Regions from separate parts of the Stenotrophomonas sp. NPDC077659 genome, predicted to be linked through region 3. Evidence: predicted binding sites of a transcription regulator. Region 3 holds the regulator's gene; each other region holds the start of a gene.

Region 1 (10,417 bases), on a different contig from region 3:
CAGCCATTCGGTATCGCGCCAGGAGGCCGATGAGAAGCAGGCCAATGCAGTCGCCGCGCAGGCCAGCGTGGAGGCAGCGCAGGCCGACTACGCGCGCCTGCAGGAGCTGGGCCGCTACCGCACGCTGCGTGCGCCCTTCGATGGCACGGTCACCTCGCGGCAGACCGACGTGGGCCAACTGATCCGGGCCGATGACAGTGGCCGCGAGTTGTTCAACATCGCCGATACCCGGCGCCTGCGCCTGATGGTGCCGGTGCCGCAGACCAGCGCGGGCAGCATCACGCCAGGCCTGCAGGCCACTCTGCAGGTGCCGGGGCAATCGGGCCGTCACTTCACCGCCACCCTGCAGGGCGATTCCAGTGCGATCGACCGCAGTTCGGGCACGCTGCTGGCGCAGTTCGTGGTCGACAACGCCGACGGCGCGCTGCTGCCGGGCAGCTATGCCGAAGTGATCCTGCCGCAGCAGGGCGGTGGCGACGGAGTGAGCGTGCCGGCCGATGTGCTGATCTTCCGGGCAAAAGGCACCCAGGTGGCGGTGGTCGATGCCAAGGACATCGTGCACCTGCGCGACATTCACATCGCCAGTGACCTGGGCAGCACGCTGCGCGTGGACCGCGGCCTGAAGGCAGGCGACCGGGTCATTCCGAACCCGCCCGACGCGCTGCGCGAAGGCGACCACGTGCGTGTGGTCGCCGGTGAGCAGGAGCCTGCGCATGCGCGCGGGTGAGTGCCGCTTGGCGCTGGTGCTTTGCGCGCTGCTGCTGGGCGGCTGTTCGCTGGCGCCCAGCTACCAGGTGCCGGCCGTGGCGATGCCGGTCGGTTATGAAGGCAGCGCCGCGCCCGCCGAGGCCGCGCCGTTGCCGACGGCCTGGTGGCAGGCCTTCCAGGACCCGCAGCTGGACCGCCTGCAGCAGCAGCTGGCCGAGGCCAGCCCGACCCTGGCGCTGGCCGTGGCCCACTATGATGCCGCGCGTGCCGCAGCCGGCGAAGTGGCTTCGACGCGTGTGCCACAGGTGGGTTTCAGTGCCGGGCCGGCGCGCCAGCGCCAGTCCGACGACAAGCCGCTGCGCAGCGCGACCCAGCCTGCGATCTATGACAGCAACAGCGCGACCTTCTCGCTGTTGTTCGACCTGGACCTGTGGGGCCGGCTGCGCAATGCCGCGGCTGCCGCATCGGCGCGGGCCGATGCCAGTGGTGATGACCTGGCCGCCGCGCGGCTGAGCCTGTCGCAGCAGCTTGCCGGGCTGTACCTGCAGCTGCGTGGCGCCGAGGCCCAGCAGGTGATCCTGCGCGACAGCATTGATGACTACCGGCAGGCGCTGGCGCTGACCGAGGACCGGTTCCGCGGCGAGATCGCCTCGGAACTGGACGTGGCGCGCGCCCGCCACCAGTTGGCCAGTGCGCAGGCCGATCTGGATGCGCTGGATGCACGACATGCACTGCTGCGGCATGCCATCGCCGAACTGGTGGGCGCGCCGGCCAGCGGGTTTACGCTGACCGGCGTCACCCTGCCGACCTTGCCGCTGGTGCCTGCGGACCTGCCCAGCAACCTGCTGCGGCAGCGGCCGGATATCGCTGCTGCCGAGCGGCGGGTGTTCGCCGCCAATGCTGGCATTGGCGTGGCCCGCGCCGCCTGGTTCCCGCAGCTCAGCTTGACCGGGCTGCTGGGTGGGCAGACCTCGGGCAGCGCTTCGGTGTTCGATGTGGGCAACCGCTACTGGGCGCTCGGCCCGCTGGCCGCGTTGCCGGTGTTCGATGGCGGTCGCCGCAAGGCCGCCAAGGCGCAGGCCTATGCCGAGTTCGATGCCGCGTCCGCGCAGTACCGCGCCACCGTGCTGGCGGCGATCCGCCAGGTGGAGGACCAGTTGACCCTCCTGCGGCAGCTGGAGGCGCAGCGTGGGCACGAAGATGACGCGGTGCAGGCGGCGCGACGTGCCGAGCAGATCGCACGCGACCGCTATGCCGGTGGTGCGGTGAGCTATCTGGATGTGGTGAGCGCGCAGACCGACGCGCGCCAGGCCCAGCTGGGCCTGCAGGACATCCAGAGCCGCCAGCTGCAGGCCAGCGCGGCGCTGATGGCGGCCCTTGGGGGTGGCTGGACGCGGTAGCGTCGGACGCGGTCTCAGCCTGTGAGAGGGCGGGGCGGAACAATCGCCCCGTCGCCATCTCAGCAGGAAGTTGCCATGCGCTGTTGGATCACTCATATCGCCGGCGCCTATGCACCGGCCTGCATCGGCTGGTTGCTGGCACTGGCCGGAGGGCTGCGTCTGGAACAGCTGCGCATCGACCCGCTGGCGCAATCGCTGGTGCCGGTGCTGCAGTGGGGCGTGACGGTGGTGCTGTTGGCCACGCTGGGCTGGATCGTCGTCGCCAGCGCTGCGCTGTGGCGCAACCGGTAGCGTCGAGCTTGCTCGACTGACGCGGTTGTAGAGCCGAGCCATGCTCGGCTGGCCGCTTTGTAGCGTCGGGCTTGCTCGACTGCTCGGCAATTGCAGAGTCGAGCCATGCTCGAATGATTCTGATGGAAATCAGCCGAGCATGGCTCGGCTCTACAGGGCTCCAGATCGGTTGCGCATGGCGCTGCGTCAGCGCAGGATGGGTTCCGCATCCACCAGTTGCACATCATGCATCTGGTCCAGATACGCCTCGTAGTAGCCTTTGTGCGAGGCACCCACAATGGCCAGCATCCGCGTACCCGGGTGCTGGCCCAGCACGTCGCGGATGTTGGCGACCATGCGCAGGTTGCGGGTTTCCCAGTAGCCCAGATAGTTGCGGCCGAAGCCTTCTGCCGACGGTTCGACGAATGCGGCGCCGAAGTCATTGTCATACACGAGCTTGACCATCGCAGGATCGTTGTCGTTGCGGTAGATCGCCATCAATCCGTCGGGCGTGTCGACGTTGGCGTACAGGCGCTCATAGGTGGCATGGCGGATCTTTCCGGCCGGGTTGTCCCACGCGCGGCCGATCGCCTTCGCGGCGGCGTCCTGTTGTGCCTGCGGTGTGGGCGCGTCGGCGCTGTGGTCATCCACCGGCCACAGCCGCTCCAGCCCCAGGCGGGCAGCCAGTTCGGCGGCGACCAGGGCCACTTCGTCCTTGCGTACCCTGCGCGCTTGGAGGAACTGCACCAGTTCGGGGCTGAGGCTGTCAGCAGCGCGGCGCTCCTCTACCGGAAGGCGCAGCCACTGCACCAGCGCCGAGCCGTGTTCGCCTGCAGCCAGGCACACGGCTGCCAGACGCCGGCGCTGCGCCGGGGTCGGGTTACCCGGCCACGCGGCAAGCAGGCGGTCCATTTCTGCGTTTGCGGTGGGCACGTCCATACCTGTGGCCGCCATGGCCGCAGAGGTATCGACGCAGTAGTCGGCGGTGCTGTCGGCGTACCGGCTGGGGTAGCGGCGCATGAAGTCGCACTGCAACCCCGGCACGTTCTCTACGGCGATCGCCGTTGGCTTCCAGGCCTGCAGGCGGGCCAGCAACGGTTCCAGTTGCTCGGGCTTGAAGGTTCCAGGCAGGCCTGAAAGGTGTGGACCGCCCAGTACCAGTACCTCGTTCACGCGTCCCGCTGGCGGACCCTTGTGCTGGTCGGGATGGAAGGCGGGGCGATACGGCGCGTCGGCCGCACTGGCAACGCTGCTGCACAGGCCCAGCAACAGAACGCACACACTACGCTGCATCATGGTCTTTCCCGGTAATGGTCGGTTTCCAGATACGACCATGGTGGATGCACTCGCCTGCGATGGGATGCGTCGTAGGTCATTGCAACCCTTCCGGCGTAACACGCATCGCTGCATCTGCCGCGGTGGTCCACAATGGTCACTGATCGTTGAATCGAGCACTGCCATGGATGCTGCACTTCCCATCGTGATCCTCGCCGCGCTGCTGGGGGCGATCATTGGTTTCATCGGCCCGGCGGGCTGGCGCTGGCAGCTGCTGCGGTTTTCCCCGGGGCTGCTGTTGCCGGTGGCGCTGCAGGTGCTGCAGAGCACCCCATGGATCCTGGGTGGAGGCGGGAACTGGGTGACCGCGGCGCTGCTGGTGTGGGTGGGCAGCCTGGGCTATCTGCCGGCGGTGCTGGCGGTTGCCGTGCTGCGCTGGCTGATGTGGCGGCAACGCTGATCCCCCGGGGGCCTGCCTGCCAGGTCGATGCCAGGCAGGGATGCTGGGCGAAGAAAGGGATTCGGCAGAGCGTGCTAAAGCTGGCCATGAACCGGCCGATAACCTGACTGGGTCTGGCTCCTGTCCTCCCGTAGCAGGACCCCCGGCTGTCCCCGATGGACGGCCTGCGCTGTGTGTATCGACGAATGGTTACGCAGTTCGCAGTGCCCAGCTTTACGCGCAGGAGATCGAGGACGCCGCCCCGTGCGTCTGCAAGTCCAGGCAATTGATGGCCCCGCCGGGTATTCGCCCGCCGGATTGCACCTTATTGGACTTCGAGGACCAGATCATGCTGATGCCAGGCTTCACGGCGGGTGAGAAGACACCGGTCGAATCGCATTCCCGTTTCTCTCCGCGGCGCCTGTTGCTGGGCGCTCTGGGCGCGCAGCGCACCACCGCCGAGGCGTCAGCACAGGACCGCCGGCAGGATGAGCTGGCCGCACAGGTGGCCGCCCTGCATCGCGTGCAGGCGGTCATCGAGTTCGCGCTCGACGGCACCATCCTGCAGGCCAACGACAACTTCCTGCAGGTGGTGGGCTATCGGCTGGATGAAATCCAGGGGAAGTGCCATGCCATGTTTGTCGATCCCGAGCATGCCCGCAGCCCGGAGTACCGTGATTTCTGGGCCCGGCTGGCGCGTGGCGAGTTCGACGCCGGCCGGTACCGGCGCTTTGGCAAGGGCGGGCGTGAATTCTGGATCCAGGCTTCCTACAACCCGGTGCTCGACCACCAGGGGCGGCCGTACAAGGTGGTGAAGTTCGCAACCGACATCACCGCGCAGAAACTGCAGGCGGCAGATTCAGCCGGCCAGCTGGCTGCCATCGACAAGTCGCAGGCCGTGATCGAGTTCAGTCTCGACGGGCGCATCCTGTCGGCCAATGCCAACTTCCTGGCAGTGACCGGTTACACGCTGGAAGAGGTGCAGGGCCGGCATCATGCGCTGTTCGTCGAGCCGGGTCATCGGGAAAGCGCTGAATATCGCCAGTTCTGGGAGAAGCTTGGCCGGGGCGAGTATGACGCCGCTCAGTACCGGCGCTTGGGCAAGGGGGGGCGCGAGGTGTGGATCCAAGCATCGTACAACCCGATCCTGGACATGAACGGTCGGCCGTTCAAGGTGGTCAAGTACGCCACCGACATCACCGCCCAGGTGCATGAGCACCAGGCAACGCAGCGCGCTGTGGCGCAGACACGCGAGGTGGTTGCGGCAGCCAAGCAGGGCGACCTGACCCACCTCGTCGACATGACCGGCAAGCATGGTCCGATCGCTGAGCTGTGCCAGGGCGTCAATGCGCTGGTCCAGGCAATGGCCGGAATTCTGGGTCAGATCAAGTTCGCCGCGGACACCATTGCGGTGGGTGCCAGCGAGATCGCGCAGGGTAACAGCGATCTGTCGCAGCGCACCGAGCAGCAGGCCGCTTCACTGGAAGAAACGGCGGTGTCGATGAAGGGCCTGGCCGATGCCGTGCAGCGCACCGCCACCCACGCACGCCAGGCCAGTGAACTGGCCGGTGGCGCGTCCGATGTCGCTACCCGCGGCGGCAGCGTGGTGCACGAGGTGGTGTCGACCATGGCGGTGATCAACGCGTCTTCGCGGCGCATCGTCGACATCATCGGGGTGATCGACGGCATCGCCTTCCAGACCAACATCCTGGCGCTCAATGCGGCGGTGGAGGCGGCACGTGCCGGCGAGCATGGACGAGGATTCGCGGTGGTCGCCACCGAGATCCGCGAATTGTCGCAGCGCTCGGCCAGCGCGGCCAAGGAGATCAAGCAGTTGATCGATGAGTCGGTGGCCAATGTCGGCGCCGGCACCGCGCAGGTGGAGAGCGCCGGGCGCACCATGGACGAGATCGTGCGCGACGTACGGCGGGTGAGCGAACTGATGGCGCAGATCAGCTCGGCGGCGCAGCAGCAGAGCGACGACATCCAGCAGATGAACCAGGCCGTGGACCTGATCGACCAGGGTACGCAGCAGAATGCGGCGCTGGTGGAGGAAGCTTCGGCGGCGGCGCGCAGCATGGAAGAACAGTCCGCGCAGCTGCTGCAGACCGTGGCCGGGTTCCGGGTGGATGCGGGGCAGGGCAGTGCGGGCATACCGCCGGCACCGATGCTGCGGGTGGTACCCTGAAGCGCGTGAAGATGACCCTCGGAATACGCAGAAGGCCAAGTCGATGACCTGGCCTCTGACGCGATGGTGCCGGTGAAAGGACTCGAACCTTCATGGGGTCACCCCCGGCTGATTTTGAGTCAGCTGCGTATACCATTCCGCCACACCGGCAGCAGCGGGGTAGTGTAACCGAGGCTGGCGGTCCTTCATAGAGGCACTCCTGTGCCGGGGCCGAAACCCCTTCTTTTTGTCGGTAATGGCGGCGTGACGGCTATACTGGATCGGCTTGACACATGCAGGAGCGATGGCCCATGACTGCGTTGCAGGACCTGCGGGTGCTGGTGGTCGAAAACGACGAGATGAGCGCGGCCCTGTTGCAGATGCAGTTGGTACAGGCCGGTGCCGTGGTCGTCGGTCTGGTCGCGACGGTCGCCGAGGCATTGCGTCTGCTGCAGGACACCTCGCCGGACGTGGCCCTGCTGGATTACCGGTTGGCCCGCAATGAGACCAGCGAGCCCGTAGCCGCTGTGCTCGCTGCCCGTGGAATTCCTTTCGTGCTGGCCACCGGCATGACCGCCGAGCAGGTGCCCGCATCAATGCGGGCCGGCGTGCTGCTGGTCAAGCCCTATCTGTCGGTGGATCTGTCGCGGGCGTTGTTGCGTGCCGTCGGTCATTCCACTACGCGGGTGTGACCGCACACCGCACGCCCAGTTGGCCTCCTCGAAGGTGTAACGCAGGTGCTCACGGTCATCGAGGATGGCGTACTGCGTGGCCAGCTGGATACCGGCGGTTTTGACGCCAAGGGCGGTGAGACATTCATCCACGCATGGCGTGGATCTACTGCAGTATCCGGAGTGCCCCGGTAGATCCACGCCATGCGTGGGTGTCGTAGTCCGAACGGCAGGCAAAGAAAAACCCCGGCCGAGGCCAGGGTCTTCAAGAATTGGCGTCCCCACGGGGATTCGAACCCCGGTCGCCACCGTGAAAGGGTGATGTCCTAGGCCTCTAGACGATGGGGACGCACGAAAACTTCAAGTTGTAGATCTTCGACGGCCTGATGTCGAAGTGGTGGAGCCAAGCGGGATCGAACCGCTGACCTCCTGCATGCCATGCAGGCGCTCTCCCAGCTGAGCTATGGCCCCATGAAACTCCGGATGATCCTGCCGGGAGCAGGGTCCGTTCTGAAACTGGCGTCCCCACGGGGATTCGAACCCCGGTCGCCACCGTGAAAGGGTGATGTCCTAGGCCTCTAGACGATGGGGACGCACGAAAAACTTCAAGTTGTAGAACTTCGACGGCCTGATGTCGAAGTGGTGGAGCCAAGCGGGATCGAACCGCTGACCTCCTGCATGCCATGCAGGCGCTCTCCCAGCTGAGCTATGGCCCCGTGTTGCCGAGCCGCCTATCTTACCAACGTGTTCACTTTTGTGGAAGCTTTTTTTTCGCTTTTTCGTCGCGCTTCACTCAAGCCGCGAGGGCAGGGGAAACCACAACGCCACAACCTGAACCTCGGTAGGCGGTGAACAAAAAAGACCCGGTAATCGGCCGGGTCCTTGTTGTTCGTGATGAATTGGCGTCCCCACGGGGATTCGAACCCCGGTCGCCACCGTGAAAGGGTGATGTCCTAGGCCTCTAGACGATGGGGACGCAGGAAAACTTCAAGTTGTAGATCTTCGACGGCCTAATGCCGAATGGTGGAGCCAAGCGGGATCGAACCGCTGACCTCCTGCATGCCATGCAGGCGCTCTCCCAGCTGAGCTATGGCCCCACGTCGCTGAGGAGCGAAATAATAGCTGTACCCCCCGGGGTTGGCAAGCCTTTGTTGCAGTTTTCTTCACGTCCCTTGCGATGCCGTTGTCAGCTGTCCGGCAGCCGCTGCGCGCGCAGGCGCAGCGCGTTGCTGATGACCGATACCGAGCTCAGGCTCATCGCCACCGCCGCCAGCATCGGAGAAAGCGAAATGCCCCACGGCACCAGCACGCCGGCCGCGACCGGAATGCCCAGCCCGTTGTAGAGGAAGGCGAAGCCAAGGTTCTGCCGCATGTTTCGCACGGCGGCACGCGACAACTGGCGCGCACGCAGGATCCCGCGCAGATCGCCCTTCACCAGCGTTACCTGTGCACTGGATATCGCCACGTCGGTGCCGGTGCCCATGGCGATGCCGACATCGGCGCTGGCCAGGGCAGGTGCATCGTTGATGCCATCACCGGCCATCGCCACGACATGGCCCTGTGCCTGCAACTGCTGCACCAGTGTGGCCTTGTCGGCCGGCCGGGTTTCACCATGCACCTCGTCCAGCCCCAGGGCGGATGCCACCGCCTGCGCAGTCAGCAGGCCATCGCCGGTGGCCATGATGATGCGCAGGCCGTCACGGTGCAGTGCGGCGATGGCGTCGGCCGTAGTCGCCTTGATCGGATCGGCCACCGACAGCAGCCCGGCCAGTTGCCCATCCACCGCCAGGTACATCACGCTGGCACCGCGACGGCGCAGGGCATCGGCGTGTTCCTGCAGTGCGGCCACCGGCACCGATTGCCCGGACATCAAAGCAGTGTTGCCCAGCCACATCGCGCGGCCCTCCACACGGCCACGCACGCCCAGCCCGGTGATCGAATCGAACGCCTCGACCGCGAGCAGCGGCAATCCGCGGCTGCGCGCAGCGGTGACGATGGCTTCGGCCAGGGGATGTTCGCTGCCCTGGTCGAGGCTGGCGGCCCACTGCAGCACCTGGGTGTCGTCGAAGCCGGTGGCGGCATGCACTGTATCGAACGCCGGCCGGCCTTCGGTGAGTGTGCCGGTCTTGTCGATCACCAGCGTATCGACCTTGCGCAAGGACTCGATGGCCTCGGCGTCGCGGAACAGCACGCCGTGCTGCGCGGCGCGGCCGGTGGCGACCATGATCGACATCGGCGTGGCCAGCCCCAGCGCACACGGGCAGGCGATGATCAGCACGGCCACCGCGCTGAGCACGCCATGCGTCCACGAGGGCGCAGGGCCGAACAGGCCCCAGCCCAGCAGCGTCAGTGCAGCCACGGCCAGCACTGCAAGCACGAACCAGTACGCCACACGGTCTGCCATGCGCTGCATCGGTGCGCGCGAACGTTGCGCCTGCGCCACCAGTTGCACGATCTGCGCCAGCATGCTGTCCTCGCCCACACGCTCGGCTTGGATCACCAGCGCACCGGAACCATTGAGGGTTGCGCCGATCACACTGTCACCGGCCTGCTTGGTCACTGGAACCGGCTCGCCGGTCAGCATCGATTCGTCCACCGTTGAGCGGCCTTCCAGCACGCGACCGTCCACCGGCACCTTCTCGCCGGGACGCACGCGCAGGCGGTCGCCGGCCTTCACCTGCGCCAGTTCGACATCCTGCTCGCTGCCATCGGCTTCAATGCGTCGTGCAGTCTTCGGTGCCAGGCCCAGCAATGCCTTGATCGCGGCGGAGGTTCTGGCCCGTGCCCGCAGTTCCATCAGCTGGCCGAGCAGGGTGAGCGAGATGATCACCGCCGCTGCTTCGAAATAGACGCCGACCTGGCCATGCTGCTGGAACGAGGGCGGGAACAGGCCCGGTGCCAGCGTGGCCACCAGGCTGTAACCGTAGGCGGCGATGACGCCGGTGCCGATCAGCGTCCACATGTTGGGGCTGCGATTGCGGATCGACTGCGCCCAGCGCTGGAGGAACGGCCAGCCGGCCCAGAGCACTACGGGCGTGGCCAGCGCGCCTTCGATCCACACCCGCACGCTGGGGGACAGCGCGTGCAGCAGCGGCGTCATTGCCAGCATCGCCAACGCCATCGTCGCCAGGCTCAGTGGCAGCGAGATCCAGAAGCGGCGGCGGAAGTCGGTCAGTTCCGGATTCTCGCCTTCATCCAGGCTGGGCATCATCGGTTCCAGCGCCATGCCGCAGATCGGGCAGATGCCTGGGCCGTCCTGCACGATTTCAGGGTCCATCGGGCAGGTGTACAGGGTGCCCGCAGGTACTTCGGGCGCGACATGGGACGACGGATCGAGGTAGCGCTGCGGGTCGGCAACGAACTTCTGCCGGCAGCCGCCACTGCAGAAGTAGTAGTCCTGACCCTGGTGCCGGGCATGGTGTGCGGTACGGGCCGGGTCCACGTCCATGCCACAGACCAGATCCTTCACCGTAGCCGAGGTCTTTTT
Region 2 (10,417 bases), on a different contig from region 3:
CAGGTACGCATGGGCGGCGCGAAGGGAGCGCTGGCCATCACGCATCTGCACCGCAACCGCATCTCGGCGTTGCCGCAGAAGGCCCAGCAGGCTCTGCTGGCGGTCCAGCAGTGCGGCGAGCGGGGCACGATCAGTACCCGTCAGCGGGGTGCTGAGCAGGTCGTGCAGGACGTGGTCGTGACTGTCCAGCAGGCTGCTTGCCTGATCGAACGCGGCTTCACCCAGCGCCTTCTCGAAGGCGTCAAGCTGGGCGTGAAGCGTATGCAGGCTCACAGTGGCACCGCCGCCGGACGGCGCTGTTCGTGCGGAATGGCATTCCAAGCGCTGTCAATTTCGGTCAGCAGTTGCAGTGATTCGTCCAGCGCAGTGCGGTCGTTGTGCAGGTTGGCCTCGGTCAGCCGCTGCAGCACGTAGTCGTACAGCGCCGACAGGTTGCCTGCGATTTCGCCGCCGGCCTCATGGTCGAGCGATCCGTTGAGGTGGCCGACGATGGCGCAGGCTTCGCCGATGGACTTGCCCTTGCCTGCATGGTCGCTGCGCTCCATGAAGGCCATCGCGCGGCGCACGCGCTCCAGCGCACCCGACAGCAGCAGGGCCACCAGCTTGTGCGGATCGGCGTCGGCGACCGCACTGGTCACACCTACCTGGCGGTACTGCTCGGCGTATTGACGGCTGGAACCGTACATTCGTGATTCTCCCTTGCGCGACGTGCCGCCGCCGGGTCGTCAGGACCCGCGCCGGCGGCACTGCGGTGATTGCGGTTGCAAGTGTTATCGGTGCGTACGCGGCTAAACTTGAGCCTTGTACGCGCATGATCACCTGCTCAGCTGTGCCAACTGCTGGCTCAGCGCGCTGCTGCTCTGCTGCAGCTTGCCCATCAGCGTGTCCAACGCCAGGAACTGTTTCTTGTAGCGCTCCGCCACGCCTTCCATGCGCGTATCCAGATCGGCACGACGCTTGTCGATATCGGTGAGGGTCTTGTTCAGGCCCTTGGTGCGGGCCACGAAGGCGCCTTCCTTGCCGACGGTAGTGCTGACATAGCTGTCGACCATCGTGTACAGCTTGCCGGCGCCGCCGGTATCGCCTGTGATGGCTTGGCGGATTTTCTCCGGCTGGCTGGAAAGTGCAGCAGCGAACTTGGTGGTGTCCAGTACCAGGCTGCCGTCAGCGTTCGGGTAGCCCCGGGTCTGCAGACCCAGAACCTTGGGGTCCAGCCCCTCGGCCGCAAGATCCTTGAGGATGCCGCCCATCTGCGCCCGCAGCTGGCTCATTGCACCACGCATCTGCGCATCGCCGGTCAGCGACGAGGCTTCCTTGTTCTCGGTGTCGTATTTGGTTTCGGTATTGATGGCCGCCAGCGCCGCGTTGTAGGCGGTCACGAAGTCCTGCATCACCTTGGTGGCCGCAGAGGTGTCGGTGCTGATGGTCACCGTGCTTTGGCCGGTCATCTTCAGGTTCAGGGTCAGGCCCGGCACCGCGTCGGCCACGGTGTTGCTGGCGCTGACAACCTCCACACCATCGATGGTGATCTTCGCGTCGGACGCCGGCGTGTTTTCCTTCAGGCTGCCCACCAGCGAGGTCAGGCCTGGATCACTGCCGGCGTACTCCAGCTTGATGGCGTTGGCTGCGCCGGTCTTTTCCTGGGCGATGGACAGGTACTGGTTGTCACCCGAGCTTATCAGGGTGGCCTGTACGCCCTCCTTGCGGCCAGCGGCGTCGATCTTGTTGCGGACCGTGCTCAGCGTGTCACCGGCTTCGACCTGGATGTTCATGGTCTTGGCGGCATCGCCGGTGCCGACGGTCAGCGTCAAGGTTCCGGCGGTAAAAGTCTGCGTCTTGGGAACCGATGTGTCGGCAATCAGCTTGTGCGCGGTCGCCAACTGTTGCACGTCGATCTTGTGGGTGCCATTGGACGCGGCGACCTTGGTGGTGCCCAGGTCGTACAGTGCGACCGATGCCGTCAGGATTTCGTCGGTATTGTTGGTGCCGCCCTTGCTTGCCGTGACCGTGCGCGTATCGAAGGCGGTGGACGCCTTCAGGGCCGTCAGCGAGGTCTTCAGCTTGTCGAACGCGGCAGTGATCGTGCCGACCGACGAAAGCTGCAGCTTTGCCTTGGATTGCTGCAGGTTCAGTGCGTTGTCGGCCGGCTTGCGGTCGGCCGCGACCAGCTGGCTGACCATGCCGGAAATATCCAGGCCCGAGCCAATGCCACCGTATCCAAAGTCTGCCACGTTAATTCTCCTGGTAGCCGGGGTGGCCGGCATGCGGCGGCCCGTGTCAACGGAAATAGCGGCCTGCGCCGCTGGGTCTTGAGGACTACGTTGATGCATGTGCCGTGCCACTGGCTTGGAGCCGATTCTGGCACGCGGGTTGCAGGAGGGTTTGGGCAGGTTGCGGGTAGGTTCACCGCGGGCTGCCAGGGGTCTGCAAAAAAACCTCCCCCAAAAGCAGGGGAGGGATCAGGCTACTGACAATCGGAGGGAGACGAAGCCACCCGGTACGTACAGTCAAAGGTACAGCGCTGAAAGAGAGTTCCGCAGGAGCGGGCGATGCCAATCCGTTTCGGGGTTGAACCCGGGCCGGGCATCGCCCGCGTCTGAGGTGCAGCTTTCATCTCGGTTGCCGCTACCACCGGTCTTGACCGGCGGCAGCGGCGCGTTCCTGCCGTGGATCAGCGCAGCAGGCTGAGCACGTTCTGCGGCACCTGGTTGGCCTGGGCCAGCATGGCCGTACCGGCCTGCTGCAGGATCTGGGTGCGGGTCAGCTCTGCGGTTTCCTTGGCGAAGTCGGTATCGCGGATCCGGCTGCGCGAGGCAGACAAGTTTTCCGAGGAGGTCTGCAGGTTGGCGACCACCGAGGTGAAGCGGTTCTGGATGGCGCCGAGGTCGGCGCGCACGCTGTTGACCGACTCCAGCGCCTTGTCGACGATCGAGAGGGCCTGCTGGGCACCTGCAACCGTGTCGATCTTGATGTCTTCCACATGCACCGGACCTGCCGAAGTGGCAACGGTGTTCATTGGTACCGCCGGGTCGCCAGCCGTGTCTGCAGGCTTGGTGACGGTTATGTCTGCGGCGAGACCATCTGCCTTCACGGCAGTCAATGCGATCTGACCCGTAATCGCAGTGCCATCGGCGTTCGTGGCATTCTGGGCATACAATCCGGTTTCTCCGAGCTTGCTGTTGATTGCTGCAGCGACGGCCTTGGCGGCGCGATCCATGTTCGCGTTGTCCACCGCCGGTTCCGCGGTAGCGGCATCGGCGCGCGGCGTGTAATCGAACTTGATCTCGCCGAGCTCGATGTCGCCAATCTTCATGCCGGTCAGGGTGCCCTGAGCGGTTTGCATATCAGCGGCGGTGAAGGTGATGTTGCCGGCATTCAGGAAGCTTGCAGCGCCCAGCGAGTTGGCCTTGGCATCGACCACGCTGTTGATGGCAATCGCCTGGCCTGCATTGGCGCCCACCTGGAACAGCTGGCTGGTGAAGGAACCGTCCAGCAGCTTGGTGCCATTGAAGTCGCTCTGCTTGGCGACGCGGTCGATTTCGCTGATCAGCTGGGTGACTTCAGCCTGCAGCGCCTTGCGGTCGCTGGTGGAGTTGGTGGCGTTGGAAGCCTGCACGGCCAGCTCACGGATACGCTGCAGGTTGTTGCCGACCTCGCTCAGCGAACCTTCGGCGACCTGCGCCAGCGAAATGCCGTCATTGGCATTGCGGATGGCCACGTCCAGGCCGCGGATCTGGGTGCTGAAGCGCTCCGAGATCGCCAGGCCGGCCGCGTCGTCCTTCGCGCTGTTGATGCGCAGGCCGGACGAGAGGCGCTGGATGGTGGTGGCCAGCGAGCTGCCGCTGGTGCTCAGGTTGCGCTGAGCGTTGAGCGACATCGTATTGGTGTTGATTACCTGTGCCATGGGGTCGTCTCCTCTTATATGGAACCCGTTGGTGAATGAAACGAAGCGCCGCCTGATTTTTTTATTTGGCTGTGTGCTTCGCCGTTGCCAAATGAATAACGGCGCTTTGTCAACAACCTTTAGGCGGGAATTTCGCTGAAGCTGCAATTCTTCGCTGGAGGCTGCCTTTCCGGGATTTTCCGCGCGTGGAATGGGAGCGGGTAGGCTCTGGAAAGGGGGGCCGGGGACTGCCCGGCCGGCGTCAGGAGGGATATCGGCGATTGTTGGCGAAGCTGAACGATGATGACGCTTCGCCGGGCATGGCCCGGCGCTACCTAACTGGATGATCTATGGAACGAGCACGAAAAAGGCCGCGATGCAGGGCATCGCGGCCTTCGGGTGCGGCAGGTTGGAGGGGGGATGGCCCCCGTCGGCTCAGCCGATCTTGTTGAACAGCGACATCTGCTGCATCTGTGCAAACAGGGTCTGTGCGGCCTGCAGGGCCGTATTCTCCAGCTGGTACTGGCTGAGCGCGTCGGCATAGTCAAGGTCGCGCATCGAAGACAGCGTCGTCTTCAGGGTCACGCCGTTCGATTCACGCATGTCGGCGGCATTGTCCAGGGTCTTCAGCTGTGCGCCGCCTGCAGCGCGTGCGTCGATCATCCTCTCTGCCGCACGGGCCACGTCGCGCAGGCTGCTCTGCAGTGCATTCTGCTGCACGGCCAGCTGCTGCGGGGTGCCGGTGTCGCCCTCCAGGGCACCGATCAGCGAGTCCAGCGTGCCGAAGATGTCGCGGCTGCTGGACGGCGTGACCGAGAAGCTGTCACCCCCTGCTGGAGCGCCGTCGATATGAAGGCGCACGCCGTTGACCACCAGATCATCGCCAGTCTTCATTGTGCCGTTGCTGACCACCGTACCACCGGCGTCAAGAACCTCGTAGCTGTCGTGCGCGGTGAAGCGCACGCTGAAGGCTTCGCCGTTCCAGGTGTCGGTTCCGTCGCGGGTGATGTTGGTCAGCACACCGGTGCCGGTGTTCCCAGCGGCCGGAGCGCCGTCCACAAAACCATCGCCGGTGGAGATGCGCAGGAAGATCTCGCTGCCGGGCAGGGCGTCGCGCACGTAGGTGTCCGGGCCCACTTCGACCTGTCGCTGGGTCTGGTCACCGCTGTAGACCACGGCGCCACCCACCTGTGAGAACGGCGGGTTGCTGTCATTGGTGCCGCCAAACAGATAGCGGCCGGTGCCATCGCTGGCATTGGCCAGCGACAGCAGGTTGTCCCGGATCGCCTTGATTTCGGTCACCATGGACTGCTTGTCCGCCGCCGCCAGCGCCGGATTGTTGGCGTAGATGGTCAATTCGTTGATTCGCCCCATCATGTCGCCAACCTGGGCAAGCGTGTTCTCCTGCACGCCCAAACGGTTCTGCACGTTGTTGGCGTTGAGTTTCATGCGTTCCAGAGACGCCAACGTGCGGTCCAGGCCCACGGCGGCACCTGCATTCACCGGGTCGTCCTTGGCGGTGACGATCTTGCTTCCGGTAGCGATCTGCTGCTCCAGGTGGTTCAGCTTGGCCTGCTTGGCCATCATCAGCGACATCGACTGGGAGAACATCATCCCGGTGGAAATGCGGTTGTTCATCGGCTTGCCGCCCGCAAAATGGTCTGGAACATGGTGTCGGCGGTGGAGATCAGCTGCGAAGCGGCCTGGTAGGCCTGCTGCAGGCGCAGCATGTCGGCCGCTTCCTCATCCAGGTTCACGCCGGAAATGGAGTCGCGCGCAGACTGCGCCTGGTCGGTGATGACCTGTTGCGCACTGAGCGAGTACTCGGCCGAACGTGCGGCGGCACCGACCTGCGTGGTCAGGCCGCCGAGGGCGCCGTTAAGGGTGACGGTGCCGTTGTTGAAGGCCTTGGCGTCTTCCACCTTGGACAGCGCGATCGCGTTGCTGTTGTCCGAGGAGCCCGCCGGCGTAGGGGTGATGTTGAAGGTATCGCCGGTCTTGGGGGCACCGTCCAGCACGAAGCTCCAGCCATTGGCGCTGATGGTCTGCCCGGCGGTATAGGTCTGCGGTGCGCCGCCATCGATGGTGTAGGTGGTGGCCGAGGTGAACACGATCGCGGCCGGATTGCGCAGATTGGCATTGCTGGCATCGGTAACCGTTACGCCGCTGAGCTTGCCGGTGCCGGTGTTGGCCAGTGCTGCAGCGCCCTTTATGGCGGCCGCCGCGGCAATCCGCGAGGGATCGGTGATCGCCACGCTCAGGCTGCCAGCAACGCCGGCAGTGGGCTGCAGCAGGAAGCGGTCATTGGTTGCAGGCGCTCCGCCCACCACCAGTTCGACGCCGCTGATCACCAGCGGATCGGTGGCAGTGCCGGTGCCGGTCAGCGTCACGCTGGCACCTGTATCGGCGCGGCTGGCCTGCCATTGGGTGCCGTCGTACTTCAGCATGATGTTCTGCGCGTCCAGCTTGGACAGATCGCCGTAGCTGGCGGTGATCGTGGCGGTGCCGGTGTTGTCCGTGTTGCCGGTGACGCGCGGGTTGCCCAGGTTGAAGAAGTCACCGCCCATCTGGCCGTAAAGGTCCACGCCATCGCGGTGGCTGCTGTTGAACGATTCGGCCAGGCCGACGGCCATCTTGCCAAGCTCGGCCTGTGCCGGGCTCAACACGGTATCGCGGAACTCCATCAGCCCCCCCATCTGGCCACCCACGGCCTTGGAGGTCAGGGTGATGGTGCTGCCCTGGGTCTGCAGGGCCAGCTGCAGGCGCTCAGGCTGGTAAGGATCGGCAACCGTGGTCACCTTGGAGGCGGTGGTGCCCACCACCAGCGCGTTGCCGCCGGCGGTGTAGACATTCATGAAGCCGCCATCCTGGACGGTGGCGGTGCCACCGGTGTAGCCGATCAGCTGCGAGACCAGTTGATCGCGGCGGTCGAGCAGGTCCGGCGCCGTACCGGCGATGTTGGTGCCGATGGCGCCGTTGATCTGGGCAATCTCGGACGCCAGGCGGTTGATCTCGGTCGCGCCGCCGATCAGCCCGTTGTTGACCTCACCGTTGAGGTTGTTCAGATGGGTGTTGAGCTGCTGGAAGCGGTTGGCCAGCGCTCCGGCGCTGTCCAGCATGTTCTGCCGGTCGGCGGTGCCGGCAGCGTTCGAGGACAAACCGCTGACGGAATCGAAGAAATTGGACCACATGCCCGATACGTTCGTGGCGGTGTCGGAGAACAGTGCATCGACCCGGTCAGCCATGGTCGACAGCTGCTTCAGGCGCGCCAGCTCACCGCTGCTGTCGAGCAGGCGCGAGATCGCCAGCTGGTCCGCCGCCCGGCGGATGTCGGTGATCCGGGTACCGCTGCCCACCTCGCCAAACCCGTAGTTCTGCGGATCGGCGGTGGCGAAGTCGACCTTCTGCCGGCTGTAGCCGGGCGTGTTGATGTTGGCGACGTTGTGGCTGGTGGTCGCCAACGCACGCTGGAAGGCGAGCAGGGCACTGGTACCGGTGGAAAGGACGCTGGACATGGGGTTCCTCAACGACGGGTGATACCCAGCGCCGCGGTTGCGGAGCTGGCGAAGGTCTGGCCAAGGCGCGTGCCGGCGTCGGCCACGGCGGCCACGGCGCGCTCGATGGTCTGTCCACCCGCGATGGCGGCGATCTTGGCGGCATAGCGCGGATCGGTTGCGTAACCGGCGCGCTGCAGGCCGCGGGCGAAGCCGTGCACATCGGTACCGGCCTGCAGGGCCTGCTGGTAGCGCGGGCTGGTCTTCAGCAGGCGCACGTAATCGGCAAAGCTCTCTGCGGGCGTGCTGTAGGCACGGAAGCTGGCCGTTTCGTTATGGCGCACGCCATCGACGTACTCGTGAGTGCCGGCCAGTGCGCTCTGGCCCTTCCAACCGGTGGCCTTGATGCCGAACAGGTTGTGCGACACGCTGCCGTCGGCATGCTTGATCTGGCGCTTGCCCCAGCCGGTTTCCAGCGCGGCCTGGGCTACCAGTGCGCGGGCGTCCACGCCCAGTTCCCTGGCAGCACTCTGTGCGTGCTGCCAGATGCTGGCCACGAAGCCTTCGGGGGTGTTCGCGCCCAGCTGGGCCACGGCGGTCCGGGTGGCCAGGGCATCGGCCGGCGTGCCCGTGCTGCCGCGGTTGCTTGCGGTGGCCGCCCACTGGTCGTTGCTGGCGGACCAGTCGTCGCCGTCGATACTGCTGGCATACGGATCGTTGGTGCCCAGCGAACGGTGCATGCTGTTGCTGTCGCGGCCGGCAATCAGGTCCAGTGCCTGCTCCATCGGTGCCAGCGCGGGGCTGATCGCGGCCTGTGCGCCATCCTGTGCGCCTGCCGCCATCTGCTGCAGCATGCGCACGGCCTGGCTGGCGTCGTCCAGCGACAGCGACGGCGCAGGCTTGGCCGGTGCATTGAGCTGGTAGGCGCGGCTGGCCTTGGCCGGGTCCACGCGGGTATCCAGCGCCGGACCGTCGGCCTGCTGGCCGGACAGCTGGCGGCTGATGATGGACGACAGACCCAGGCCTTTGCCGCGGGTCATCGCCTCGGCGATCTTCTGGTCGTACATCTCCCGGAACATCTTGTTTTCACCGGGGAACAGCGAATCACCGAAGCTGGCATCGCGCATGCTCTTGACCAGCATCTGCGCGAACTGGCCTTCCAGCTGGCGGGCGACCTTGTCGACCTTGGCCGGGTCGGTCTGCTGTGCAGGATTCAATTCAAAGGCGGGGGTGATGCGCATGTCAGATCACCTCGAGCTCGGCGCTCAGGGCGCCGGCCTGCTTCAGTGCTTCCAGGATCGCGATCAGATCGCCCGGGGCAGCGCCCACGGCATTCACGGCATGCACGATTTCATCCAGCGTGGTACCGCCGTTGAACTTGAACATGCGGCTGCCATCGTTGGTGGCCGTCACGGTGGACTGGGGCGTGACCACGGTCTGCCCGCCCGCGAAGGCGTTGGGCTGGCTGACATTGGCATTTTCCTGGATGGTCACCGTCAGCGAGCCATGCGAAATCGCGGCCGGGCCCACGCGCACCTGCTGGCCGATGACCACGGTGCCGGTGCGCGAGTTGACCACCACCTTGGCCGGTGCGCTGCCCGGTGTCAGTTCCAGGTTCTCGATGCGGGCCAGCAGGCCGATACGTGCACCCGGATCGGTGGGTGCGGCCACCGCCACGGTCACCCCATCGACGGCACGCGCGGCACCTTCGCCGAATGCGTTGTTGAGCGCGGCGACCATGCGCGCAACGGTGGTGAAGTCGCCGTTGTGCAGGTTCAGGGTGATGTCGCCGCCGTTGGCCAGCGGGTCGGGCAGGGCGCGTTCAACCGTGGCACCGTTGGGGATCCGGCCCACACTGGGTACGTTGACCGACACGCGTGAGCCGTCCTTGCCCTGCGCACCGAAGCCACCGACGATCAGGTTGCCTTGGGCGATGGCATAGATCTGTCCGTCGGCACCGCGCAGCGGCGCCATCAGCAGCGAACCGCCACGCAGTGAGACCGCGTTGCCGATGGACGACACGGTGATGTCGATCGGCTGTCCAGGCTTGGCGAATGCCGGAAGTTCGGCATGGATGGCCACGGCCGCCACGTTCTTCAGCTGCGGGTTGACGTTGGCCGGCACGTTGACGCCCAGCTCGCCCAGCAGGTTCTTCAGGCTCTGCACGGTGAAGGGTGCCTGGCTGGTGCGGTCGCCGCTGCCATCCAGGCCGACCACCAGGCCGTAGCCCACCAAGGCGTTGCCGCGCACACCGCCCACCTGGGCCAGGTCCTTGATGCGCTCGGCGCTGGCCGGGAAGGCAACGGCAAGGGCCAGGAACAACGATCCGTAGAGCGACGCCGCGCCCCATGACCGACGTGCGCTGGTTGGAAGAACGCGTCGCCACGCACCCATGACCGGCCGCGCCGGCTCGGGGCATGATTCATTGCGTCGCTGCAGGAAATATCGGAATGAAATCTGCATGGCCATGCTCAGAACGGCGTCAGGCCGGAGTTGAAGAAACGGCTCAGCCAGCCCATGGCATTGGACTGCGCCACCGGGCCGCGGCCGCCGTAGACGATGCGGGCCTCAGCCACGCGGCTTGACGGAATGCTGTTGTCCGGCGCGATGTCGCCCGGACGCACGATGCCCTGCACCTGAACCAGCTCATCGCCCTGGTTCAGCCGCAGGTTCTTCTGCCCCTGCACGACCAGGTTGCCGTTGGGCAGGCGCTGCACCACGGTCACCGTCACGCTGCCCTGCAGGCGGTTGCTCTGCGCACTGTTGCCTTTGCCGGTGAAATCACGCTTGCCGCTGGCGGTGGCGCTGAGGATGTCCTTGCCGCCCAGGGTGACCGGCGCACCGAAGATCGACGGCGTACCCAGGCTCAGGTTCGATTCCTTGTTGGTGGCGGTGTTCGCGCTGGTCGTCGCCGTGGTGTTTTCCAGCAGGGTGATGGTCAGCAGGTCGCCGACATCGCGGGCGCGACGGTCCGAATACAGCTGCAGCGTCGGGCCGGCGGCGTAGATCGCACCGGCCGTCGGTGCGGCCTGCGGCGGCA
Region 3 (10,417 bases):
AGGCCAGGGCCAGAAAGAGTCCAATGAGGCTGAGTCTATCCATGGGTCCGGTATCGGCGTGTGTGAATGGGACTTGAGACACCGGGTGATCGCGTACAGACGGTAGTCACAGTTTTCGGGTCGCCGGGCCATGCCCGGCGGGGGTTCAGCGCAGGCCGTCCACGTCCAGGATCAGCGCCATTCGACCATCGCCGATCAGCGTGGCACCGGCATAACCGCGCAGGCCGCGCAGAGCCTTGGGCAGTGGCTTGATGACCACTTCCTCGCGGCCACGCACCTGGTCCACGACCAGGCCGAAGCGGGCTTCACCGGCCTGCAGGACGACAATGGTCATCAGGGTGGAGGCGGCCGGCGTCACATCCAGCCACTGGCGCAGATCGACCAGCGGCAGGGTATGCGAGCGCCGGTCCAGCACTGCACGGCCATCGAACCAGCCCAGCGAGGTGCGCGGCGCGTGCAGGACCTCCATCACGCGGGCCAGCGGCAGGGCATAGACATCCTCGCCGGCCTGCACCAGCAGCGTTGGCAGGATGGCCAGGGTGAGCGGTACGCGGATCAGGAAACGGCTGCCCCGGCCCAGTTCGGACTGGATCTGGATCTGCCCGCTCAGTTCGCGGATGCGCGACTGCACCACGTCCATGCCGACGCCACGGCCGGAAATGTCGGTGACCTGCTGCTTGGTGGAGAATCCGGGCAGGAACACCAGGTGCAGGCACTCCTCGCTGCTCAGGCGGGCGGCGGCTTCCGGGTCGATCAGGCCCTTCTCGCGCGCCTTGGCGCGCAGCTTTTCCGGATCGATGCCGGCACCGTCGTCCTGCACTTCGATGCTGACGTAGTCGCCTTCCTGCTGTGCGGACAGGCGCACATGGCCCATCCGCGGCTTGCCCTGCGCTTCGCGCAGGTCGGGCATTTCCACGCCGTGGTCGATGGCGTTGCGCACCAGGTGCACCAGCGGATCGGCCAGCGCCTCGACCAGGTTGCGGTCCAGCTCGGTCTCCGCACCGATCAGCTCCAGGTCTACTTCCTTCTGCAGCGAACGGGCGACGTCGCGGGCGACCTTGGGGAAGCGCGAGAACACCTTGCCGACCGGCTGCATGCGGGTACGCATCACCGCCGACTGCAGGCGTGCGGTGGCGATGTCCAGCGTGGACACGGCGCGGTCCAGCTCCTCATCGCGCAGCCGGGTGCGCAGGGTCTTGAGCCGGTTGCGTGAGAGCACCAGTTCGCCGATCAGGTTGACGATGGCATCCAGGCGCTTGGTGTCCACGCGCACGGTGTGTTCGGCCTCGGCCACCGGCTTGTTCGCGGCCGGCTTGGGCGCGGCGCGCGGGGTCGGCGCGGGCGGGGCGGTCGCCGGCACCACGGCCACCGGCTTCGAGCCCGGGGCCGCGCCGCCATGCAGCTGGTCGAGCAGGGCTTCGAACTCGTCTTCGCTGATCAGGCCATCGTCGGCCTTCTTCGGCGCAGCGACGGCGGTCGGCGCGTTGCCGCCGTGCAGCTGGTCGAGAAGGGCTTCGAATTCGTCGTCGGTGATCAGGTCGCTGCCCGTGGCGGCAGGCGCTGCGGCGGCGCTCGGTGCGGGCGCGGCCCCGCCGTGCACCTCGAACTGGGCAATCAGGTCCGGCGGCGCATAGCCCGGCTCAGTGCCGGACGACACCGCATCGAGCATCGACTGCAGGTAATCCAGCGATTGCTGGGCAGCATCGAAATGACCGGACTGCAGCACGGCCTGGCCGGCACGGGCCGCGCCCAGCGCTTCTTCGGCGGCGTGGCACAGCTCGACCATGGCGGTGATGCCGAGGAAACCCGCGCCGCCCTTCAGCGTGTGGTAACCACGGAAGACCGCGTTGAGCTGGTCATTGTCCTGCGGTGCCTGTTCCAGCGACACCAGCTGTTCGCCCAGGCGATCCAGGATTTCCTGGGCCTCGATGATGAAATCGGCAGTGATGTCGTCGGCAACAGCGCTCATGCTTACAGCCCCAGATCCGACAGGAGGTCGTCGGCGTCGTTCTGCGAGACCGCGTGGCGGTCCAGCCCCTTCAGTGCCGGCCCGGCCAGTTCCGGGTCGGTGCGATGCTGTTCCGGCGGCAGCCCAAGTGCGCCGAAGCCTTCGTGCACGCGGCGGACGATGCCGACCACGCGACGGATGATCTGGCCCGTCAGGTCCTGATAGCTCTGGGTCAGCGCGATCTCGGTCAGGTTGTGGCGGATGCGCTCCAGCTGCACGTCCTGGCCCGGCCGCAGGCCATCGGCGCGCAGCTGTTCGGTCAGGGCCCGGCATTCCTCGGCCAGGTCCAGGGTACGGTGGGTGGCCTGTTCGGTCATTGCCACCACGTGGTCCAGGCGCGCGCAGGCATCGTCCAGCTCGCCGGCCTCGTCGGGCACGGTGGGCAGCTCGCCGAGCGCCTGGCCCAGCTCGCGCGCCAGCCGCGAAAGGCCGCTCATCATCGGCTGGGTGCGCGCGGCCACCAGGCTGTCGATGCGCTGGCGCCAGGCGGTCTCGTCGCCTGACTCCAGGGCATCCAGGGCTTCCTGCAGGCGCAGGGCGAGGGCGCTTCTGTCGGCCGGGGTATCCATCAGGCGCTGGCCGCCAGGCGTTCGAAGATCTTGCCCAGCTTTTCTTCCAGGGTCTGGGCGGTGAACGGCTTGATGATGTAGCCGTTGACGCCGCTCTGGGCCGCTTCGATGATCTGCTCGCGCTTGGCTTCGGCGGTCACCATCAGCACCGGCAGGGTCTTCAGCTTGGCATCGGAACGGATGGCCTTGAGCAGCTCGATGCCGGTCATCACTGGCATGTTCCAGTCAGTGACGACGAAATCGAACGGCTGGCTCTGCAGCATCGACAGCGCGGCATGCCCGTCCTCGGCTTCGGCGGTATTGGTGAAGCCCAGATCGCCCAGCAGGTTCTTGACGATGCGACGCATGGTCGAGAAGTCGTCAACGATCAGGATGCGCATGTTCTTGTTCAAAGCAGAGTTCCTTTGGTGTTCATTCCGAGGGGCCGGGGGCAGCCGACTCGTTCATGTCATTCTTCAAGGCCCGCGTCGGCGGCCTCGAAGGTTTTCAGGCGGCCGCGCAGGCGCAGCACGGCCTGGCCGTGGATCTGGCAGACCCGCGATTCGCTCACGCCGAGCACCGCGCCGATCTCCTTCAGGTTCAGCTCCTGCTCGTAATAGAGCGAAAGCACCAGCTGTTCGCGCTCGGGCAGCAGGCCGATGGCCTTGCCCAGCTCGCGGCCGAATTCGCCACGTTCCAGCACCTGCTGCGGGGTTGGGCCACCCTGGGCCACGGTGTCCAGCTCGCCCTGGTCCTCGATGCGTGATTCCAGGCTCAGCACCTGCCCGCGCGAGGCGTCCTCCATCAGGCGCAGGTATTCGGGCAGGGGCATGTCCATGGCCGCAGCCACTTCGGTGGCGCTGGCGGCCCGTCCGCTGCTCTGCTCCAGGCGACGGATGGTGGCCGCAGCATCGCGGGCCCGGCGGTGCACCGAGCGCGGTACCCAGTCGCCACGCCGGATCTCATCGATCATCGAGCCACGGATGCGGATCGAAGCGTAGGTCTCGAACGAGGCCCCCTGGTCGGCGTCGTAGCTGCGCGAGGCTTCGATCAGGCCCATCATGCCGGCCTGGATCAGGTCGTCCACCTCCACGCTGGCCGGCAGGCGCGCGGCCAGGTGGTGGGCGATGCGCCGCACCAGGTCCGAGTGCTGGGTGATGACGTCGGTCGCGGTCGAGCGCTGGACTTCCTTGTACTGGGCTGCGCCTTTCATGCGGTCACCCCACGCTGCTTGAGGATGCGTTCGAGGAAGAATTCGACGCCGCCGCGCGGTTCGGTGGGCGCCTGCCAGCGGGCGGTGCGGCGGGCGATCTCGGTGATCGCCAGCGCGGCCGGGCTGGACGGGTAGGCTTTGACCACCGGCTGCTGGCGCTGCACCGACAGGCGCAGCCAGTCGTCCTGCGGCACGCAGCCGAGGTAGTTCAGCGAGACATCGGCGAGGAATTTCTCGCAGACCCGGCTCAGCTTTTCATACAGTACGCGGCCCTCGTTGGGGTCGCGCACCATGTTGGCCACCACCTGGATGCGGTCCACGCCGCGTTCGCGCGACAGTACCTTGATCAGCGCATAGGCGTCGGTGATCGAGGCCGGTTCATCGCAGACCACCACCACCGTGTCCTGTGCGGCTTGGCAGAAGGTCAGCACGCCATCGGTGATGCCGGCAGCGGTATCCACCACCATGATGTCCAGCTCGCGTTCCAGTTCGGAGAACACGTTGACCAGGCCGACATGCTCGGCCGGGGCCAGTTCGGCCATGTGCCGGCGGCCGGAGGCGGCCGGGACCACCAGCACGCCGTTGGGGCCCTCGATGATCACGTCTTCCAGGCTGCAGCGGCCGGCCACCAGGTCGGCCAGGGTGAAGGTGGGGTTCAGGCCGAGGATGACGTCGATGTTGGCCAGGCCCAGGTCGGCGTCCAGCAGCAGGCGATCAGCATTCCCAACATCCAGAAAACCGTTGCCGACTATTACGGGCTGCAGATCAAGGATCTGCTGTCCAAGCGCCGGACCCGCTCGCTGGCCCGCCCACGCCAGGTCGCCATGGCCCTGACCAAGGAACTGACCGAGCACAGCCTGCCTGAGATCGGCGATGCCTTTGCCGGTCGCGATCACACCACGGTGCTGCATGCCTGCCGCCAGATCCGCACCCTGATGGAGACCGACGGCAAGCTCCGCGAGGACTGGGACAAGCTGATCCGGAAGCTGAGCGAATGATGCACGGACGCTGATGAGGCGTCATCGCACAAAACGGTGCAGAATCCGGTAGCAAGCGCGGGATGAGTTGTGGATAAAATTGGCGTCGGCAAACGCGTCGAATTTATCCACAGCTTTCCCCACCCCCTGACGGACAGTAATGCAGAGGGTTTCGAGGCTGAAAACTCTTTACATTACAAATACTTAGCATTGTTTTCCAGCGATTCTGTCTCTACCAGCACCACCAAGCTTTTGATTTATTCCACATTTTTTAAAGCATAGGGGCACGGAACCACATGCGTTTCACACTGCAGCGCGAAGCCTTTCTCAAGCCGTTGGCACAGGTCGTCAACGTGGTCGAACGCCGCCAGACCCTTCCGGTTCTGGCCAATTTCCTGGTCCAGGTGCAGAACGGCCAGCTGTCGCTGACCGGTACCGACCTGGAAGTGGAGATGGTGTCGCGGATCGCGGTTGAAGACGCCCAGGACGGCGAAACCACCATTCCCGCCCGCAAGCTGTTCGAGATCATCCGCGCCCTGCCCGACGGCAGCCGGATTACCGTCTCGCAGACCGGTGACAAGATCACCGTGCAGGCAGGTCGCAGCCGCTTCACCCTTGCAACGCTGCCGTCCAACGACTTCCCGTCGGTGGACGAAGTGGAGGCCACCGAGCGCGTAGCCATCGGCGAAGCGACCTTGAAGGAGCTGATCGAACGCACCGCTTTCGCGATGGCCCAGCAGGACGTGCGCTACTACCTCAACGGTCTGCTGTTCGATCTGCGCGGTGATGCCCTGCGTACCGTCGCCACCGACGGCCACCGCCTGGCCCTTTGTGAAACCGACCTGGCCAAGCCCAGCGGTTCCAAGCGCCAGATCATCGTGCCGCGCAAGGGCGTGACCGAACTGCAGCGCCTGCTGGAAAGCGGCGATCGCGAGATCGAGCTGGAAGTCGGCCGCAGCCACGTCCGCGTCAAGCGCGACGATGTCACCTTCACCTCGAAGCTGATCGACGGCCGTTTCCCGGACTACGAGGCGGTGATCCCGATTGGCGCCGACCGCGAAGTGAAGGTTGATCGCGAAGCACTGCGTGCCTCGCTGCAGCGCGCCGCGATCCTGTCCAACGAGAAGTACCGCGGTATCCGCGTGGAAGTCTCTCCGGGCAACCTGAAGATCAGCGCGCACAACCCGGAGCAGGAAGAAGCCCAGGAAGAGATCGAAGCCGACACCACGGTCAGCGATCTCGCCATCGGCTTCAACGTGAACTACCTGCTGGATGCCCTCTCCGCCCTGCGCGACGAGGAAGTGATCATCCAGCTGCGCGACTCCAACTCCTCGGCGCTGGTGCGTGAGTCCAGCAGCGAGAAGTCGCGCCACGTGGTCATGCCGCTGCGTCTCTGACGTTTGCGCTGTTCCACGTGAAACACGAAGACGCCCGGCTTATCCGGGCGTTTTTTTTTGTTCCACGTGGAGCATTGATGCGGGTGATGCTATTTCTGTGGGAATGTTCCAGGTTGTCCGGTCGGTCGGGGGGGGAAGCGTCGTCTGCTCCAGCCCGGTGGGTGGCTTCGCCGATTCGCCAATCCTCTCATCAACGGGACCTGGGTCCTGCTGACGCTGCTATCCACAGCCCTGATTTCTGGTATATGCGCCCCGCCCTAGCTTTTAAATCTGGGTATAAATCAAAAGCTTGGTGGTGATGGTAGGGCCAGAATTCGTGGAAAACATGGTTATCTTATTGATTTAAATACGGTTTATAGGCATGAAACCCCCTGTATAGAGGCCCTTGGGGCTGGGGGGGAAGCTGTGGATAATTTTCCGGGCTGCTGAAAGGGCGTTTTTTATCCACAGATTGCCCCTCCCTTGTGCATAAGTCATACAGACCCGCTGTGGATAGCGTGGAACGAGCGACATGAATTCCTTCAAATCTGTGGAACGCTCCGCTGCCCGGCCTGGCAGATTTCAAGGAAACCGCAGCGGAGGGAAACTGATGGGAGTCAGCGGCGTGGCGGGCGCGGTCGGCAGTGCCGCGGATTCGTTGAATTCTGCGGGCGAGGGCCCTGCTGAGGTACGCAGAATTGAACGAATTCATGCGCCCCAGGACTGACTGCCGGGGTGACAAGATGGCTGCACTTTCCATGCGGAACTGCCTGTCAATGGATCGTCCTACCGCACTGGCCGGCACAACGGCGCCACCGGCGGTGGTCTTGACCGATGCAGTAAGCTGATGGATTCCCTGCCTTGCTACCGCCCTGCGCGGATGGTCCCCTGCGTCCCATGCTGATCCGCCGCCTTGCCTTGAACCAACTGCGCCGCTTCAGTGCCGTGGAACTGTCGCCCCAGCCGGGATTGAACCTGCTGACCGGTGACAATGGCGCAGGCAAGACCAGCGTGCTCGAGGCGCTGCACCTGATGGCCTATGGCCGTAGTTTCCGTGGTCGGGTGCGCGATGGCCTGGTCCGCCAGGGCCAGGAAGCGTTGGAAATCTTTGTGGAATGGGAGGAACAGCGCGCCGATCATCCTCCGCATCGTCGCAAGGCGGGCCTTCGCCATAGCGGGCAGGACTGGAAGGGTCGTCTGGATGGCGAAGACGTTGCCCAGCTTGGCAATCTCTGTGCGGCGTTGGCGGTGGTGACATTTGAACCGGGCAGCCATGCCCTCGTCAGCGGTGGGGGCGAGCCGCGCCGTCGTTTCCTCGATTGGGGCCTGTTCCACGTGGAACCAGACTTTTTTTCTCTGTGGCGCCGGTATTCCCGAGCCCTCAAGCAACGCAATGCGCTGTTGAAACAGGGAGGGACCTCGCGGATGCTGGATACCTGGGACCACGAGCTGGCCGAGGCCGGCGAGCCGCTGACCAGCCGCCGGCAGCACTACCTTGAACGGCTGCAGGAACGGGCCATCGCCCTGGCAGCGGACCTGGCACCGCAGCTGGGTATCCAGGGCCTGGATCTCAGCCCCGGGTGGCGGCGACACGAACTTCCGCTCGCTGATGCCCTGCTGCTGGCCCGCGAACGCGACCGCCAGGCTGGCTACACCTCGGTAGGCCCGCACCGGGCCGATTGGAGTGTGGTTTTCCACAGCATCCCCGGCCGGGATGCCCTTTCCCGAGGCCAGGCCAAGCTGACCGCCCTCGCCTGCCTGCTGGCGCAGGCCGAGGACTACGCTGAACAGCGCGGTCAGTGGCCGGTCATCGCGCTGGACGACCTGGCATCGGAACTGGACCGCACTCATCAGGCCCGAGTTCTGGAGCGGCTCCTGGCCGGTCCGGCGCAGATCTTCGTTACGGCGACTGAAACCCCGGCGGCGTTGGTGGACCTCACCGACATCGCCCGGTTCCACGTGGAACATGCACAGATCATGGCTGTGCCATAGTGGCTACATCAGGGCCAGCAAGGCCCGGCTGGTATAATTCAGGTTGCACCCCTTCTTACCCGGCGCATCGCCTCGTGCGGTGACCGATCTGCGGAGCCTACGGCAAGCGCAATGACCGACGAACAGAACACCCCGGCAAACAACGGCAACTACGACGCCAACAGCATCACCGCCCTGGAAGGGCTCGAGGCTGTCCGCAAGCGTCCCGGCATGTACATCGGCGACGTCCATGACGGCACCGGTCTGCACCACATGGTGTTCGAGGTCGTCGACAACTCCATCGACGAAGCCCTCGCCGGCCATGCCGACCACGTCGCGGTGACGATTCATGCTGACGGTTCGGTATCGGTGTCCGACAACGGGCGCGGTATTCCGACCGGCAAGCATGAGCAGATGAGCGCCAAGCTGGGCCGCGAAGTGTCGGCAGCCGAAGTCGTGATGACCGTGCTGCACGCAGGCGGCAAGTTCGACGACAACAGCTACAAGGTGTCCGGCGGCCTGCACGGCGTGGGCGTCAGTGTGGTCAACGCGCTGTCGCAGAAGCTGCTGGTGGACGTTTTCCAGAACGGCTCCCACTACCAGCAGGAATTCAGCAACGGCGCTGCCGTGACCCCACTGGCCAAGCTGGAAGACACCACCAAGCGCGGCACCACGGTGCGCTTCTGGCCGTCGACCGTGGCCTTCCACGACAACGTGGAATTCCACTACGACATTCTGGCCCGTCGCCTGCGCGAACTGTCGTTCCTCAATTCCGGCGTCAAGATCGTGCTGGCCGATGAGCGCGGCGAAGGCCGTCGCGACGATTTCCACTACGAAGGCGGCATCCGCAGTTTCGTGGAGCATCTGGCCCAGCTGAAGACCCCGCTGCACCCGAACGTCATCTCGGTCACCGGCGAACACAACAACATCGTGGTGGACGTGGCGCTGCAGTGGACCGACTCCTACCAGGAGACGATGTACTGCTTCACCAACAACATTCCGCAGAAGGACGGCGGTACCCACCTTGCAGGTTTCCGCGGTGCGCTGACCCGCGTGCTCAACAACTACATCGAGCAGAACGGCATCGCCAAGCAGGCCAAGATCAACCTGACCGGCGATGACATGCGCGAAGGCATGATTGCGGTGCTGTCGGTGAAGGTGCCGGACCCGAGCTTCTCCAGCCAGACCAAGGAAAAGCTGGTCAGTTCCGATGTGCGGCCGGCGGTGGAAAACGCCTTCGGTGCGCGCCTGGAAGAGTTCCTGCAGGAAAACCCCAACGAAGCCAAAGCCATCGCCGGAAAGATTGTCGATGCGGCGCGTGCACGTGAAGCGGCGCGCAAGGCTCGCGACCTGACCCGCCGCAAGGGCGCGCTGGACATCGCCGGCCTGCCGGGCAAGCTGGCCGACTGCCAGGAAAAGGATCCGGCACTGTCAGAACTGTTCATCGTCGAGGGTGACTCGGCAGGCGGTTCGGCCAAGCAGGGCCGCAACCGCAAGAACCAGGCGGTGCTGCCGCTGCGCGGCAAGATACTCAACGTGGAACGTGCGCGCTTCGACCGCATGCTGTCTTCGGACCAGGTCGGTACGCTGATCACCGCACTGGGTACCGGTATCGGTCGTGACGAGTACAACCCGGACAAGCTGCGTTACCACAAGATCATCATCATGACCGACGCCGACGTCGACGGCGCCCATATCCGCACTCTTCTGCTGACGTTCTTCTACCGCCAGATGCCGGAGCTGATCGAGCGCGGTTATGTCTATATCGGCCTGCCGCCGCTGTACAAGATCAAGCAGGGCAAGCAGGAGCTGTATCTGAAGGACGACCCGGCGCTGGACAGCTATCTGGCCAGCAATGCGGTGGAAAACGCCGTGCTGGTGCCGGCCGCCGGCGAACCCGGTATCGAAGGGGTCGCTCTGGAAAAGCTGCTGCTGACCTTCGCTGGCGCGCGCGATGCGATCGAACGCAATGCGCACCGCTACGACCGCAAGCTGCTTGAAGCGCTGGTCGACTTCGTACCGATGGACCTGGCCCACCTGCGCAATGCCGGTGAAGGCCAGGGCCTGGACGCGCTGGCCAAGCGTCTCAACCAAGGCAGCCTCGGCAGTGCACGTTTCAGCCTGGAACTGCAGGAGCCCAATGACGAGCGTCCGGCCGCCGTGCTGGTGACCCGTCGCCACATGGGCGAGGAACACGTGCAGGTGCTGCCGCTGGCGGCCTTCGAAGGCGGCGAACTGCGCGCCATCCACCAGGCGGCCAGCCTGCTGCACGGCCTGGTGCGCGAAGGCGCCACCATTGGCCGCGGCGCGAAGTCGGTGGAAGT

The links. The regulator FliA, encoded in region 3, starts transcription of late flagellar genes. The targets are predictions, from matches to a motif close to TAAAGTTTNNCNNNCNNNGGCCGATAA.
Region 1: a site for FliA is predicted at 4,189-4,215, ahead of ACQKDV_RS06085 (methyl-accepting chemotaxis protein). Genes of this name have one in related genera too.
Region 2: a site for FliA is predicted at 4,000-4,026, ahead of ACQKDV_RS04120 (flagellin). Genes of this name have one in related genera too.

The regions. Positions count from the first base shown of each region.
Region 1 is NZ_JBNNHG010000026.1:13,108-23,524, reverse strand. Features, by position in the region: gene ACQKDV_RS06110 (efflux RND transporter periplasmic adaptor subunit) at 1-727, shown strand, start outside; gene ACQKDV_RS06105 (efflux transporter outer membrane subunit) at 714-2,108, shown strand; gene ACQKDV_RS06100 (hypothetical protein) at 2,184-2,399, shown strand; gene ACQKDV_RS06095 (DUF5694 domain-containing protein) at 2,586-3,674, opposite strand; gene ACQKDV_RS06090 (hypothetical protein) at 3,838-4,113, shown strand; gene ACQKDV_RS06085 (methyl-accepting chemotaxis protein) at 4,442-6,280, shown strand; tRNA gene ACQKDV_RS06080 (tRNA-Leu) at 6,345-6,430, opposite strand; gene ACQKDV_RS06075 (response regulator) at 6,571-6,951, shown strand; tRNA gene ACQKDV_RS06070 (tRNA-Glu) at 7,204-7,279, opposite strand; tRNA gene ACQKDV_RS06065 (tRNA-Ala) at 7,326-7,401, opposite strand; tRNA gene ACQKDV_RS06060 (tRNA-Glu) at 7,448-7,523, opposite strand; tRNA gene ACQKDV_RS06055 (tRNA-Ala) at 7,571-7,646, opposite strand; tRNA gene ACQKDV_RS06050 (tRNA-Glu) at 7,831-7,906, opposite strand; tRNA gene ACQKDV_RS06045 (tRNA-Ala) at 7,952-8,027, opposite strand; gene ACQKDV_RS06040 (heavy metal translocating P-type ATPase) at 8,117-10,417, opposite strand, start outside.
Region 2 is NZ_JBNNHG010000015.1:32,656-43,072, forward strand. Features, by position in the region: gene ACQKDV_RS04105 (hypothetical protein) at 1-273, opposite strand, end outside; gene fliS (flagellar export chaperone FliS) at 270-686, opposite strand; gene fliD (flagellar filament capping protein FliD) at 816-2,231, opposite strand; gene ACQKDV_RS04120 (flagellin) at 2,672-3,904, opposite strand; gene flgL (flagellar hook-associated protein FlgL) at 4,319-5,521, opposite strand; gene flgK (flagellar hook-associated protein FlgK) at 5,518-7,398, opposite strand; gene flgJ (flagellar assembly peptidoglycan hydrolase FlgJ) at 7,407-8,618, opposite strand; gene ACQKDV_RS04140 (flagellar basal body P-ring protein FlgI) at 8,620-9,771, opposite strand; gene flgH (flagellar basal body L-ring protein FlgH) at 9,849-10,417, opposite strand, start outside.
Region 3 is NZ_JBNNHG010000001.1:87,356-97,772, reverse strand. Features, by position in the region: gene ACQKDV_RS00395 (flagellar motor protein) at 1-43, opposite strand, end outside; gene ACQKDV_RS00390 (chemotaxis protein CheA) at 146-1,969, opposite strand; gene ACQKDV_RS00385 (protein phosphatase CheZ) at 1,972-2,577, opposite strand; gene cheY (chemotaxis response regulator CheY) at 2,577-2,969, opposite strand; gene ACQKDV_RS00375 (RNA polymerase sigma factor FliA) at 3,026-3,769, opposite strand; partial or broken gene ACQKDV_RS00370 (MinD/ParA family ATP-binding protein) at 3,766-4,479, opposite strand; partial or broken gene ACQKDV_RS00365 (helix-turn-helix domain-containing protein) at 4,471-4,767, shown strand; gene dnaN (DNA polymerase III subunit beta) at 5,043-6,143, shown strand; gene recF (DNA replication/repair protein RecF) at 7,020-8,114, shown strand; gene gyrB (DNA topoisomerase (ATP-hydrolyzing) subunit B) at 8,226-10,417, shown strand, end outside.